Regions from separate parts of the Stenotrophomonas sp. 14P6.2.3 genome, predicted to be linked through region 2. Evidence: riboswitches for the same ligand, from Rfam matches in the RefSeq annotation. Region 2 holds a riboswitch; the other holds the start of a gene.
The links. Region 2 has a riboswitch for cobalamin ahead of AC27VL_RS14435 (epoxyqueuosine reductase QueH). Riboswitches for the same ligand answer to the same signal wherever they lie in the genome.

Region 1: it holds a riboswitch for cobalamin, as region 2 does, so the genes downstream of both, btuB (TonB-dependent vitamin B12 receptor) here and AC27VL_RS14435 (epoxyqueuosine reductase QueH) in region 2, are expected to answer to the same signal.

Annotation. Positions count from the first base shown of each region.
Region 1 is NZ_JBYOLA010000010.1:136,707-142,484, reverse strand. It holds gene AC27VL_RS10580 (aminotransferase-like domain-containing protein) at 1-942, shown strand, start outside; gene bioD (dethiobiotin synthase) at 1,025-1,711, opposite strand; gene AC27VL_RS10570 (GAF domain-containing protein) at 1,779-2,261, shown strand; gene AC27VL_RS10565 (TfoX/Sxy family protein) at 2,258-2,620, shown strand; gene AC27VL_RS10560 (histidine phosphatase family protein) at 2,654-3,232, opposite strand; cobalamin riboswitch at 3,409-3,629, shown strand; gene btuB (TonB-dependent vitamin B12 receptor) at 3,748-5,589, shown strand; gene gph (phosphoglycolate phosphatase) at 5,710-5,778, opposite strand, start outside.
Region 2 is NZ_JBYOLA010000018.1:40,113-45,890, forward strand. It holds gene AC27VL_RS14430 (nicotinate phosphoribosyltransferase) at 1-710, shown strand, start outside; cobalamin riboswitch at 824-1,038, shown strand; gene AC27VL_RS14435 (epoxyqueuosine reductase QueH) at 1,180-1,851, shown strand; gene pncA (bifunctional nicotinamidase/pyrazinamidase) at 1,909-2,535, shown strand; gene purU (formyltetrahydrofolate deformylase) at 2,623-3,474, opposite strand; gene AC27VL_RS14450 (LysR family transcriptional regulator) at 3,588-4,496, shown strand; gene AC27VL_RS14455 (NADH:flavin oxidoreductase/NADH oxidase) at 4,500-5,603, opposite strand; gene AC27VL_RS14460 (NAD-dependent protein deacetylase) at 5,718-5,778, opposite strand, start outside.

The DNA.
Region 1 (5,778 bases), on a different contig from region 2:
CGTGGGCCCCGGCTGGGCCTGCATACCCATGCCGAGCGCCTGCTGCTGACCCATGGCGCGATGGAGGCACTGCAGCTGGCCCTGCGCGCGGTCACCCAGGCCGGTGATGCCGTCGGCATCGAGGCGCCCTCGTACTTCAACCTGTACCCCCTGCTGACCACGCTCGGCCTGCAACCGATCGAACTACCCACCCATCCGCAGCGCGGCCTGGACGTGGATGCGCTGGAAGCACTGCTGGAGCACACACCGGTGGCGGCGCTGGTGGTGATGCCGACCGTACACAACCCTCTGGGCTGTACGATGCCGATCGCCGACAAGCAACGCTTGGCCGAGCTGGTCAACGCACGCCAGCTGCCGCTGATCGAAGATGCGGTGTATGCCGAACTGCAGTTCTGCGAGCCGCCGGCCCCCTTGCTGAAGGCGTTCGACCGCGATGGTTGGGTGATGGTGGTCGGTGGCTTTTCGAAGACGCTGGCACCGGACTACCGGATCGGCTGGCTCGATGGCGGACGCTTTGCCGAACGCATCGCGCTGCTCAAGTTCCAGTCCACCGGCGGCGAACCGCAGCTGCTCGGTGATGCGGTGGCCGCCTACCTGGAAGCAGGCAGTTACGAGCACCACCTGCATCGCATGCGCCGCCTGTACCGCGAACAGGTCGGTCGCCTGCGGCAACTGGTCGCCGAACATTTCCCGGCCGGCACCTGCGCGACCGAGCCGCAGGGCGGGTTCCTGCTGTGGCTGGAGCTGCCGGGCGTGGACACCCGTGAACTGTTTGAGCGCGCACTGGCAGAGGACATCGTGTTCATGCCGGGCCAGGTGTATTCGCGTGGCGCGCGGTACCGGCATTGCCTGCGGTTGTCGTGTTGCCAGACCCTGGACGCGCGCTTCATCGGTGCGGTGGAACGGTTGGGTGCGATCGCGCGGGAGCTGGTGGCGCGCTGATGGATCGGTAGCGCCGGGCCATGCCCGGCGGCTTCTCTGCCTGCCGCGCTGAGCGCTCGCCGGGCATGGCCCGGCGCTACCCTCACGCGTCGTGCAGGTGTGTGCTCAACGCTTCGCCACCGGCTTCCGGCAGATGCGGCAGCCGTCCCCAGCAGGGCATCGGCAGGCGCTGCTGCAGGGTCGCGAAATTCTCATCCTGGCGCTGCATCGACGGATCGATGTGGTTGCCGATCCAGCCCAGGCAGTCCACGCCGCTGGCCTGCAGCGATTGTGCGGTCAACCGCGCGTGGTTGACGCAGCCCAGGCGCAGGCCGACCACCAGCACCACCGGTAGCCGCAGCGCACGCACCAGGTCAAGCTGGTCCAGCTGCGCAGACAGCGGCGCCAGCCAGCCGCCCACGCCTTCGACCACCACCACGTCGGCCTGTGCGCGCAGGCGTTCGAAGGCCGCCACGATCGGGGACAGTTCGATGCGCACGCCATCTTCTGCCGCCGCCAGCTCCGGCGCCAACGGCTGGCGCAATGCGTAGGGGTTCAGATCGGCATAGTCCGGCATCGGCAGGCTGGCGGCCTGCAGTGCCAGCGCGTCGTCGTTGCGCAGGCCCTGCCCCAGATCGTGGCTGCCGCTGGCCACCGGCTTCATGCCCACCGCGCGCAGGCCGCGCCGGCGCAGCGCGTGCAGCAGCGCGGTACTGGCGGCGGTCTTGCCGATCTCGGTATCGGTGCCGGTGACGAACAGGGCCGTCGGCAACGTGGCAGGCAGGGACATCACAGGCTCCAGCAGGGCAACAGAGCCTGCATTATCGCTGGCCCGGCACGCTTGCTAGACTGCGGCCATGTTCGCCAACGCCTCGCTCACCGGCAGCAAGCCGGAACAATACGCCCAGCTGCTGGAACAGGCCCGTGGCCTGGTCTACGGCGAGTCCGACCGCATCGCCAATGCGGCCAACCTCGCTGCTCTGGTCTACCACGCCCTGCCCGACCTGAACTGGGTGGGTTTCTACCTGTATGACGGCAAGGAACTGGTGGTCGGTCCGTTCCAGGGCCTGCCGGCCTGCGTACGCATTCCGCTGGACAAGGGCGTGTGCGGTGCGGCCGCCAGCCAGCGCGTGACCCAGCGCATCGAAGACGTGGAGGCCTTCCCCGGCCATATCGCCTGCGATGCCGCATCGCGCTCGGAGCTGGTGGTGCCATTGGTCCGGGGTGAGGAGCTGATCGGCGTGTTCGATATCGACAGCCCCATCGTCAGCCGCTTCGATGCTGAAGACCAGGCCGGTCTGGAAGCCATCGCCCACGTGTTCGTCGGGGCGTTGAAGTGAGCGCGGTCAAGCTGCGCAACATCGGCCCGAAGAGTGCGGCGTGGCTGCGCCAGGTAGGCCTGCGCAGCCGCGAGGATCTGGTCGCCATCGGTGCCGTCGGCGCCTTCGTCAAGGTCAAGCGTGCCGGCTTCAAGCCCAGCCTCAACCTGCTGTATTCGCTGGAAGGTGCGCTGCTGGATTGCCACTGGCAGGAACTGAGCGAACCGCAGCGCACCGCGCTGGTGCAGGACTACGAAGCACGTATCGCCGTGCATCCGCTGAAGGCGGCAGGCCCGGCATCAGGCCCGGTGCATGAGCAGCGCTTCGGCGCCGAGGACGACGGCGAAGAAGGCGCGGCCGAAAGCACCGACGAGGATTGATCGGTAGCGCCGGGCCATGCCCGGCGAGCGCGCTCAGGGCTGCTGCAGCTCCAGCAGCTCACCCACCAGCCCGGCTTCACCGCGCTCGACCCACACGCGCAGGCGCGTGCCGTGGTCGATGCGCAACGCCCAGCACAACGACATCGGCAGGCCACATACCTGCGACAGCACCATGCGCAGCGGACCACCGTGGCTGACCACTACCGTCGGCGCCGGGTCGTCGTCGTCCAGCAGTCGATCCAGCGCGCGTGCGATGCGCCGTTCGAAATGGCCCCAGCTCTCGCCATGCGGCGGCGGAAACGCGTGCGGATCCGCGTGGAAGGCGGCCAATGCGTCTTCCGGCAGGTCGAACAGCGATTGGCCATCCCAGTCGCCGAAATCCAGCTCTTCCCACTCCTCGTCCGCCTCCACGTCCAGCGCGCGCGGTGTGGCCAGTGCCATCGCCGTATGCAGCGAGCGCAGGCGCGGCGAACTGATCACCCGTTCCCACGACTGCCCGGCATAGGCATCGACCAGCTCCTGCGGCAGGCGGGCCAGCTGCGGCGGATCGCTGCGGCCATCGAGGAACTCATCACGACCGTTGCCGGCATGGCGGACCAGGTCGAGGATCATGCGCGTGCCCAGTCAGGGCGGCGCGGGAACAGCGGAAAACAGACGGACATCGGCAACGGCACCACGATAATTCGAGCTGCATTCTAGGCGCTGGCGCAGGTCTGCTGCACCGTGCAGGCACATCCGCACCTGATCAGCCGAGCAGGTTCGACGCTACCGGCCGGTCGCGATGCCGTAGACTGCGCGCACTTCCAGGTGACCTGCGGCCCTGCCGGCAGGTTGAAACGGGAAGCCGGTGACGCGTGACAACACGCCATGCCGGCGCTGCCCCCGCAACGGTAAGCACGTCAGTTCCAGGCAACCCGCCACTGTGCCGCAGGCATGGGAAGGCGCCTGGACGGTGGCCTTGGGCCACCCGGCGGCGAGCCCGGAGACCGGCCCGGAAGCCTCAGGTCGCGATGCGGTGGGCATGGCGCTGGATGTCTGTGGCGATGGCCGCGGCATCGGCGCGTGCCTGCCTGTTGTGACTCCTCCCCTTCGCTGCGCGGGCGTGCGCGGCACCTGGAGTCCCCCCGATGAAGCTGCAGTCCCGAATGCTGTCCCTGGCCGTGCTGGCCGCTCTTCCTGCGCTGGCCCTGGCCGAAGATCGCGCCGCCGACCTCGATCAGGTGCTGGTCACCGCCACCCGCACGCCGATCGCCCTGCAGGACAGCATTGCGCCTGCGCAGGTGATCGACCGTGCGCAGATCGAATCCAGCCAGGCCACCTCGCTGCAGGAACTGCTGCAGGGCCGCGCCGGCATCAACCTGACCAATGCCGGTGGCCTGGGCAAGCAGAGCTCGCTGTTCCTGCGTGGCACCAACTCCTCGCATACCGTGGTGCTGGTTGATGGCGTGCGCATCAACAGCGCCGACCTCGGCCTGGCGATGTACCAGGATCTGCCGCTGGCGCAGATCGAGCGCGTGGAAATCGTGCGCGGCCCGCAGTCCAGCCTGTACGGTGCCGACGCCATCGGTGGCGTGATCCAGATCTTCACCCGCCGCAACCAGGGCGACTTCGCTCCGCACTTCCAGCTGGGCGGCGGCAGCAACGGCCTGCGTGAAGCCAGTGGCGGCATCGGCGGTGGCACCGAACGCGGCTGGTTCGGCGCCGACATCGCCTACCAGCATTCGGACGGCATCGATGCCTGCCGTGGCTCGGCCACGCTGTTTGCCGGCTGCTTCGCCGATGAACCCGACCGCGACGGCTACCGCAACCTGTCCAAGAGCCTGCGCGGTGGCTACAACCTGAGCGACCAGTGGACCGTGGAAGGCAGCGCCCTGCGCGCCGACGGCAAGAACCACTACGACGGCTACTACAACTACTCCGAGACCCGCCAGCAGGTGCTGGCCGGCAAGGTGCGCTACACCCCGTCCGAGCAGCTGACGCTGACTGCCAATGTCGGCCGCAGCGACAACGAGTCCGACAACTTCGGCGATTTCGGTGCACGCGGCAGCGCACAGACACACCGCGACAGCGCCTCGCTGCAGGCCGACATCGGTGTGGCCGAAGGCCAGCTGCTCAGTGCCGGCGTGGACTGGAGCGAAGACAACCTGGACGGCAGCAGCGCCGGCTACCTGGTCGACAGCCGCCGCAATACCGGCGTGTTCCTGCAGTACCAGGCGCGCTTCGGCCGTCACCAGCTGCAGGCCAGCGCGCGCAATGACGACAACCAGCAGTTCGGCAACCACGCCACCGGCAGCCTCGGCTGGGCGATGGAGCTGGGCCATGGCCTGCGCGTCAACGCCAGCTACGGCACCGCGTTCAAGGCGCCGACCTTCAGCGACCTGTACGACCCGTGGAGCGGCGTGCCGACGCTGGACCCGGAGAAGTCCAAGAGTGCCAACCTCGGCATCTCGCAGCAGGGCCAGGGCTGGCGCTGGGGCCTGGATGTGTACGAGACCCGCATCGATGACCTGATCACCTATGACGCGGCCACCTTCCGCATGCAGCAGGTCGAGAAGGCACGCATCCGCGGTGCGGAACTGACCGGCGGCGCCACCCTGGCCGGCTTCGACATCAACGCGCAGCTGAGCTTCACCGATCCGCGCAACCGCACCAGCGGCAGCGCGCAGTTCGACAACTGGCTGGCACGCCGTGCGCAGCAGACCGCGCGCCTGGACATCGACCGCCGCTTCGGCGACTTCCGCACTGGCCTGACCGTGCAGGGCGCGGGCAAGCGCTACGACGATGCCACCAACGCGGTGAAGGTCGGCGGCTACGGCACGCTGGATCTGCGCGCCGAATACGCGCTGACCCCGGCATGGTCGGTGCTGGCGCGGGTGGCCAATGTGTTCGACCGCGAGTACGAGACCGTGGCGTGGTTCAACCAGCCCGGCCGCGAGTACCAGCTGAGCGTGCGTTACCAGCCAAAGTGAAAAGAGGCGCCGGGCATTGCCCGGCGCCCCCTGATGCCATCGACGCATGGCGTCGATCTACTTGTAGAGCCGAGCCCATGCTCGGCTCAGGCATCGAAACAGCGGAGCGCAGGCTCGGCTCTACACCGGAATGCCTGCAGCCAACCCCGGCAGTTCGCGCAGGTCGTCGATCACCGCAACCGCGTGCGC
Region 2 (5,778 bases):
GCTGGGGCCGCGAGCGCGAAGTGGATGCGTACCGCAACATGCTGCGCCAGTTCGGCACGCCCGGTGCGATCGTAGCGGTGGTGTCGGACAGCTATGACATCTACCGTGCCATCAGCGAACACTGGGGTACCACCCTGCGCGAGGAAGTGATCGCTTCCGGCGCCACCCTGGTCATCCGCCCGGATTCTGGCGACCCGGTCGAGGTGGTCGCCGAGAGTCTGCTGCGGTTGGATGCCGCGTTCGGTCACACGATCAACGGCAAGGGCTACAAGGTGCTCAACCATGTCCGCGTCATCCAGGGCGATGGCATCAACCCGGATACGATCCGCGCGATCCTGCAGCGCACCACCGATGATGGCTACTCGACTGACAACGTGGCCTTCGGCATGGGCGGCGCGCTGCTGCAGCGGCTGGACCGCGATACCCAGAAGTTCGCGCTGAAGTGTTCGGCAGCGCGGGTGGACGGTGACTGGATCGACGTTTACAAGAATCCGGTCACCGATGCCGGCAAGGCCAGCAAGCGCGGCCGTATGCGCCTGCTGCGCCGCCTGGACGACGGCAGCCTGCACACGCTGCCGCTGCCGGCCGATGGCGATGACACCCTTCCCGCCGGCTTCGAGGATGCGATGGTGACCGTGTGGGAGAACGGCCGCCTGCTGCATGACCAGCGGCTGGATGACATCCGCGCGCGGGCCGCTGCCCAGCATTGAGGATCCATCCGCGCATGGCGTGGATCCAGCTGGGGGTCAGAGCCCGTTGCGGGCAACGGGATCCGACCCCTGGGCCTTGACCGGCGCCGTCAACACGTCCACCGTGAGCGCGCCGAAGGTATCCCTGCCGTGGTCTGGATGACGACAGGGATTTAAACGGGAATCCGGTGAAGGCGCCTCGCGCGCCCATTCCGGAGCTGCCCCGCAGCGGTGAATGGAAACGAATCCTGCCAACAGCACTGGGCTCGCGCCTGGGAAGCGGCAGGTAGTAGGTGGGCTGCGGCCCGTGTCCATCAGCCCGAATACCGGCCCCGGCCGGGGGACTCGACTGTCCCCTGACTCGACCTGGAATCTCCGCGGGGAGGTTGCCGGGGCCGTCGTCGTCCTGCGCGTGCAGGCGGCGTGGCCGCGCGCGTCCTGTTCACGGTTTCCGGCCAGACCCGTTGCCCACGCCCAGACGCACCCGACGATGACCGAGCTCCAACGCCCCACCCTGACCCTTCCCGACGACGGCCAGCGCCTGTTGCTGCATTCGTGCTGCGCGCCGTGCTCGGGCGAAGTGATGGAGGCGATCACCGCCTCCGGGATCGACTACGCGATCTTCTTCTACAACCCCAACATTCACCCGGTGAAGGAATACGAGCTGCGCAAGCAGGAGAACATCCGCTTCGCCGAACAGCACGGCATTCCCTTCATCGACTGCGACTACGACACCGACAACTGGTTCAGCCGTGCGCGTGGCATGGAGAATGAACCCGAGCGCGGCATCCGCTGCACGATGTGCTTCGACATGCGTTTCGAGCGCACCGCGCTGTACGCACACGAACACGGCTACGACACCATCAGCTCCTCGCTGGGCATCTCGCGCTGGAAGAACATGGCGCAGATCAACGACTGCGGCGTGCGCGCCGCCTCGCACTACGAAGGCCTGCAGTACTGGGACTACAACTGGCGCAAGGGTGGTGGTGCCAGCCGCATGGTCGAGATCAGCAAACGCGAGCAGTTCTACCAGCAGGAATACTGTGGCTGCGTATATTCGCTGCGCGATGCCAACCGCCACCGGCGCGAGAACGGCCGCGAGCGCATCAAGATCGGCTTGCTGTATTACGGGCAGGACAACGACGCCGCCAGCGGCGATTGACGTGCGCGCGAGGGGCGGCCACGCTGGTCGCCCCTCTCCCGTTGTGCCGGACCTGCCATGACCGCCCTGCCCGCTGACGTCGCCCTGCTGGTGATCGACCTGCAGCCGGACTTCATGCCCGGTGGCGCCCTCGCCTGCGAAGAGGGCGATGCGCTGGTGGCGCCGATCACGGCACTGCTGGCCGAGCGCCGCTACCGCACCGTGGTCGCAACCCAGGACTGGCACCCGGCCGACCATGCCTCGTTTGCCAGCCAGCATCCGGGGCATCTGCCTTTTGAAGCCATCCTGCTGCACGCGCAGCCGCAGACGCTGTGGCCGGACCACTGCGTGCAGGGCAGCGCGGGCGCCGCACTGCACCCGGGAGTGGACTGGACCGTGGCCGACCTGATCCTGCGCAAAGGCACGCGCCAGCAGGTGGATTCGTACAGCGCCTTCCGCGAAAACCACGGCCCCGACGGCACGCGCCCGGCGACCGGACTGGCCGGCTGGCTGCACGAACGAGGGATCCGCGAGGTGCACGTGTGCGGGTTGGCGCGCGATTACTGTGTGCTGTGGAGCGCGCAGGACGCGGTGAAGTCCGGCTTCCGGGTGAAGTTCCTGTGGGAGCTGACCCGCCCGGTGACCGATGCCAACGACGGCATGGTGCGCGAGGCCCTGGCGAAAGCGAGGATTGCGATCGCCTGACGCGCTTCCGCCGGGCATGGCCCGGCGCTACCCGTCGTCCGATCCTGGTAGCGCCGGGCCATGCCCGGCGAGCGGGCGACGCGGCCGTTACCTGAACACCACCGTGCGGTGCCCGTTGAGCAGGATGCGGTGCTCCACGTGCCGGCGTACCGCCCGCGCCAGCACCTGCGATTCGGTATCGCTGCCCAGCCGCACCAGCTCGCGGGGAGTCATCGCGTGGTCCACGCGGGCCACGTCCTGTTCGATGATCGGACCTTCGTCCAGGTCTTCGGTGACGTAGTGCGCGGTGGCGCCGATGATCTTGACCCCGCGCGCGTGCGCCTGGTGGTACGGCTGCGCGCCCTTGAAGCTGGGCAGGAAGCTGTGGTGGATGTTGATTGCCCTGCCCGCCAGCGCACGGCACAGCATGGGCGAGAGAATCTGCATGTAGCGCGCCAGCACCACCAGATCGATGCGCTCGCGCTCGACCAGATCGATGATCTGCTGTTCCTGCCCCGCGCGCGTGTCGGCGTTCACCGGCAAGTGGTGGAACGGCACCTGGTAGGACGCCGCCAGCGCTGCGAAGTCCGCGTGGTTGGAGGCCACCGCTGCGATGTCCACCTTCAGCTGGCCGCTGTGTGCACGGAACAGCAGGTCGTTCAGGCAATGGCCCTGCTTGCTGACCAGTACCAGCAGCCGTGGGCGATGGCGCCCGTCATGCAGTTGCCAGTCCATGCCGAAGTCCGCTGCCAGTGCAGCCATCGCGTTGTGCACGGTCTCCAGCGGCAGGCCCGCATCGCGGTCGAAGTGCACGCGCAGGAAGAAGCGACCGCTCTCCTCATCGCCGAACTGCTGGGCGTCGAGGATATTGCAGCCGTGGTCGAACAACAGGCCCGACACGCGATAGACGATGCCGGTGCGGTCGGGACAGGAGAGGGTGAGGATGGAATCGGGGCGCATTGCCCGAGTGTAGGGCAGCATCGTTGCGCGGTGGACGATGGTCACCGATGCAACCGACTGCTTGGTACAGACCCAAGCGATACTTGGCCTTCCGCATGGCAAGCTGGTCGGTCATGAACCTGTTGCAGCTCATCCGCAGCTTCACCCGCACCGCAGAGACCGGCAGCATTGCCGCTGCGGCACGCACCCTTGGCATCAGCGCCACCGCCGTGGGCCAGAACATCAACCGCCTGGAAGCCCACCTGGGCGTGCGCCTGCTGAACCGGAGTACGCGCCAACTGGCGCTGAGCGAGGCCGGCACGGTGTACCTGGCACAGGTGCGGCATCTCGAAGCGGATCTGGCACGCGCGCAGGCCATGGTCACCGGCGACGTGGAACCGGCCGGGCCCCTTCGCATCGCCAGCAGCAGCGCGTTCGGCCGGCACGTGCTGGCACCGCTGCTGCCCTCACTGCAGCAGCGCTACCCGCAGTTGCAGCTGGAACTGCGCCTGACCGATCGCGCCGTGCAGCACGGTGCCGAGGCGGTGGATGCAAGCATCCGCATCGGCGCGCAGCTGGAGGACGGGCTGGTGGCGCGCCCTCTGGCACGTATTCCGTTCGTGTTCTGCGCATCGCCTGCGTACCTGCAGGCACACGGCATGCCGCTGGAGCCGGCGCAGCTGGCCGCCCATCGCGGCCTGCTGCACCGCTTCCCCACCGATGGCCGACCACTACGCTGGGGCCTGCTGAAAGACGGTCAACGCGTGGACGCAGCACTGCCGCCGAGCATGGTCTGCGATGACATCAATGCGCTGGCCGAACTGGCCGCTGCCGGAGCGGGCATTACCCGGCTGGCAGCGTTCGTGGCCGAACCGTACCTGCGCGACGGGCGACTGCAGGCGGTGTTCGGGCCCGCTACCGACTGGAAGCCGGAGCCGATGGAGGTCTATTTCTGCGTCAGCGACCGCCGCGATTTCACCGCCAAGATCCGCGCGCTGTTCGAGCACCTGCAGGCCGGCCTGCCGCCGGCCTGGCAGGTGTAATGCTCAGCGCGGACTGAACACGCCGCGTGCGTCGCGCGGCTCGCAGCGCAGGTACTGCGGCGCCGGCACCACGCTGTCACCCAGCGCAGCAGCGGCGTGCCACGGCCAACGCGGGTCGTACAGGATGCCGCGGGCCAGCGCGATGGCATCGGCCTGGTTGTGGCGCAGGATCGATTCGGCCTGCTCCGGCTCGGTGATCATGCCTACCGCGATCACCGGCATGCGCACCTTCTTGGCCTTGATCGCCGCCGCGAACGGCACCTGGTAGCCCGGGCCGACGCTGATCTTCTGGCGCTCGTGCAGGCCGCCACTGGAGACGTGCAGGAAATTGCAGCCACGCGCGTCCAGCACCTGTGCCAGCGCCTCGCTCTGCACGATGTCCCAGCCGCCCTCGACCCAGTCGCTGGCGGAGATGCGCACGCCCACGGCCACCTTGTCCGACACCGCGGCACGCACCGCGTCGAACACTTCCACCAGCATCCGCAGCCGGTTCGGCAGCGAGCCGCCGTAGCCATCGGTGCGGCGGTTGCTCAGCGGCGACAGGAACTGGTGCAGCAGATAACCGTGCGCGGCATGGATCTCGATCAGCTCGAAGCCCAGGCGCTCGGCGCGCACCGCGCTGGCGGCGAAGGCAGCAACGATCTCGGCGATGCCGGCCTCGTCCAGTTCCTGCGGCGCCGGATCGGCGGCATGGAACGGCAGCGGCGACGGTGCGACCGTGGCCCAACCACGCGCATCGTCGGCCGGCAGCTGGCCACCGCCATCCCACGGGCGCGCCGTAGAGGCCTTACGGCCGGCATGGGCCAGCTGCACACCCAACGGCATCGGCGACCAGCGGCGAACGCTGGCCAGCACCTGCGCCAATGCCGCTTCGGTGCCGTCATCCCACAGGCCCAGGTCTGCCCAGCTGATGCGGCCGCGCGCTTCGACCGCAGTGGCCTCCAGGATCAGCAGGCCCGCACCGGACTGCGCCAGGTTGCCCAGATGCATGGCGTGCCAGTCGCTGGCGCGGCCGTCTTCGGCGGAGTACTGGCACATCGGCGCGACGACGATGCGGTTGGACAGGGTCAGGGGGCCGAAGGAGATCGGCGAAAACAGCTGGCTCACGGCAGTGGGGGGTGTATCAAAGGGGGGACGTATTGCACCGCTGTACGGCCGATAGATCAACCGTGTGGGTAGATCGCTGTTTCGTGGGAAGGCGCAGCCGAGCCCATGCTTGGCTCAGCGCGTGGTCCAGCCGGCCAGCGCCTCGGCGCAATCGCGCTCGTCCTTGAACTGCAGC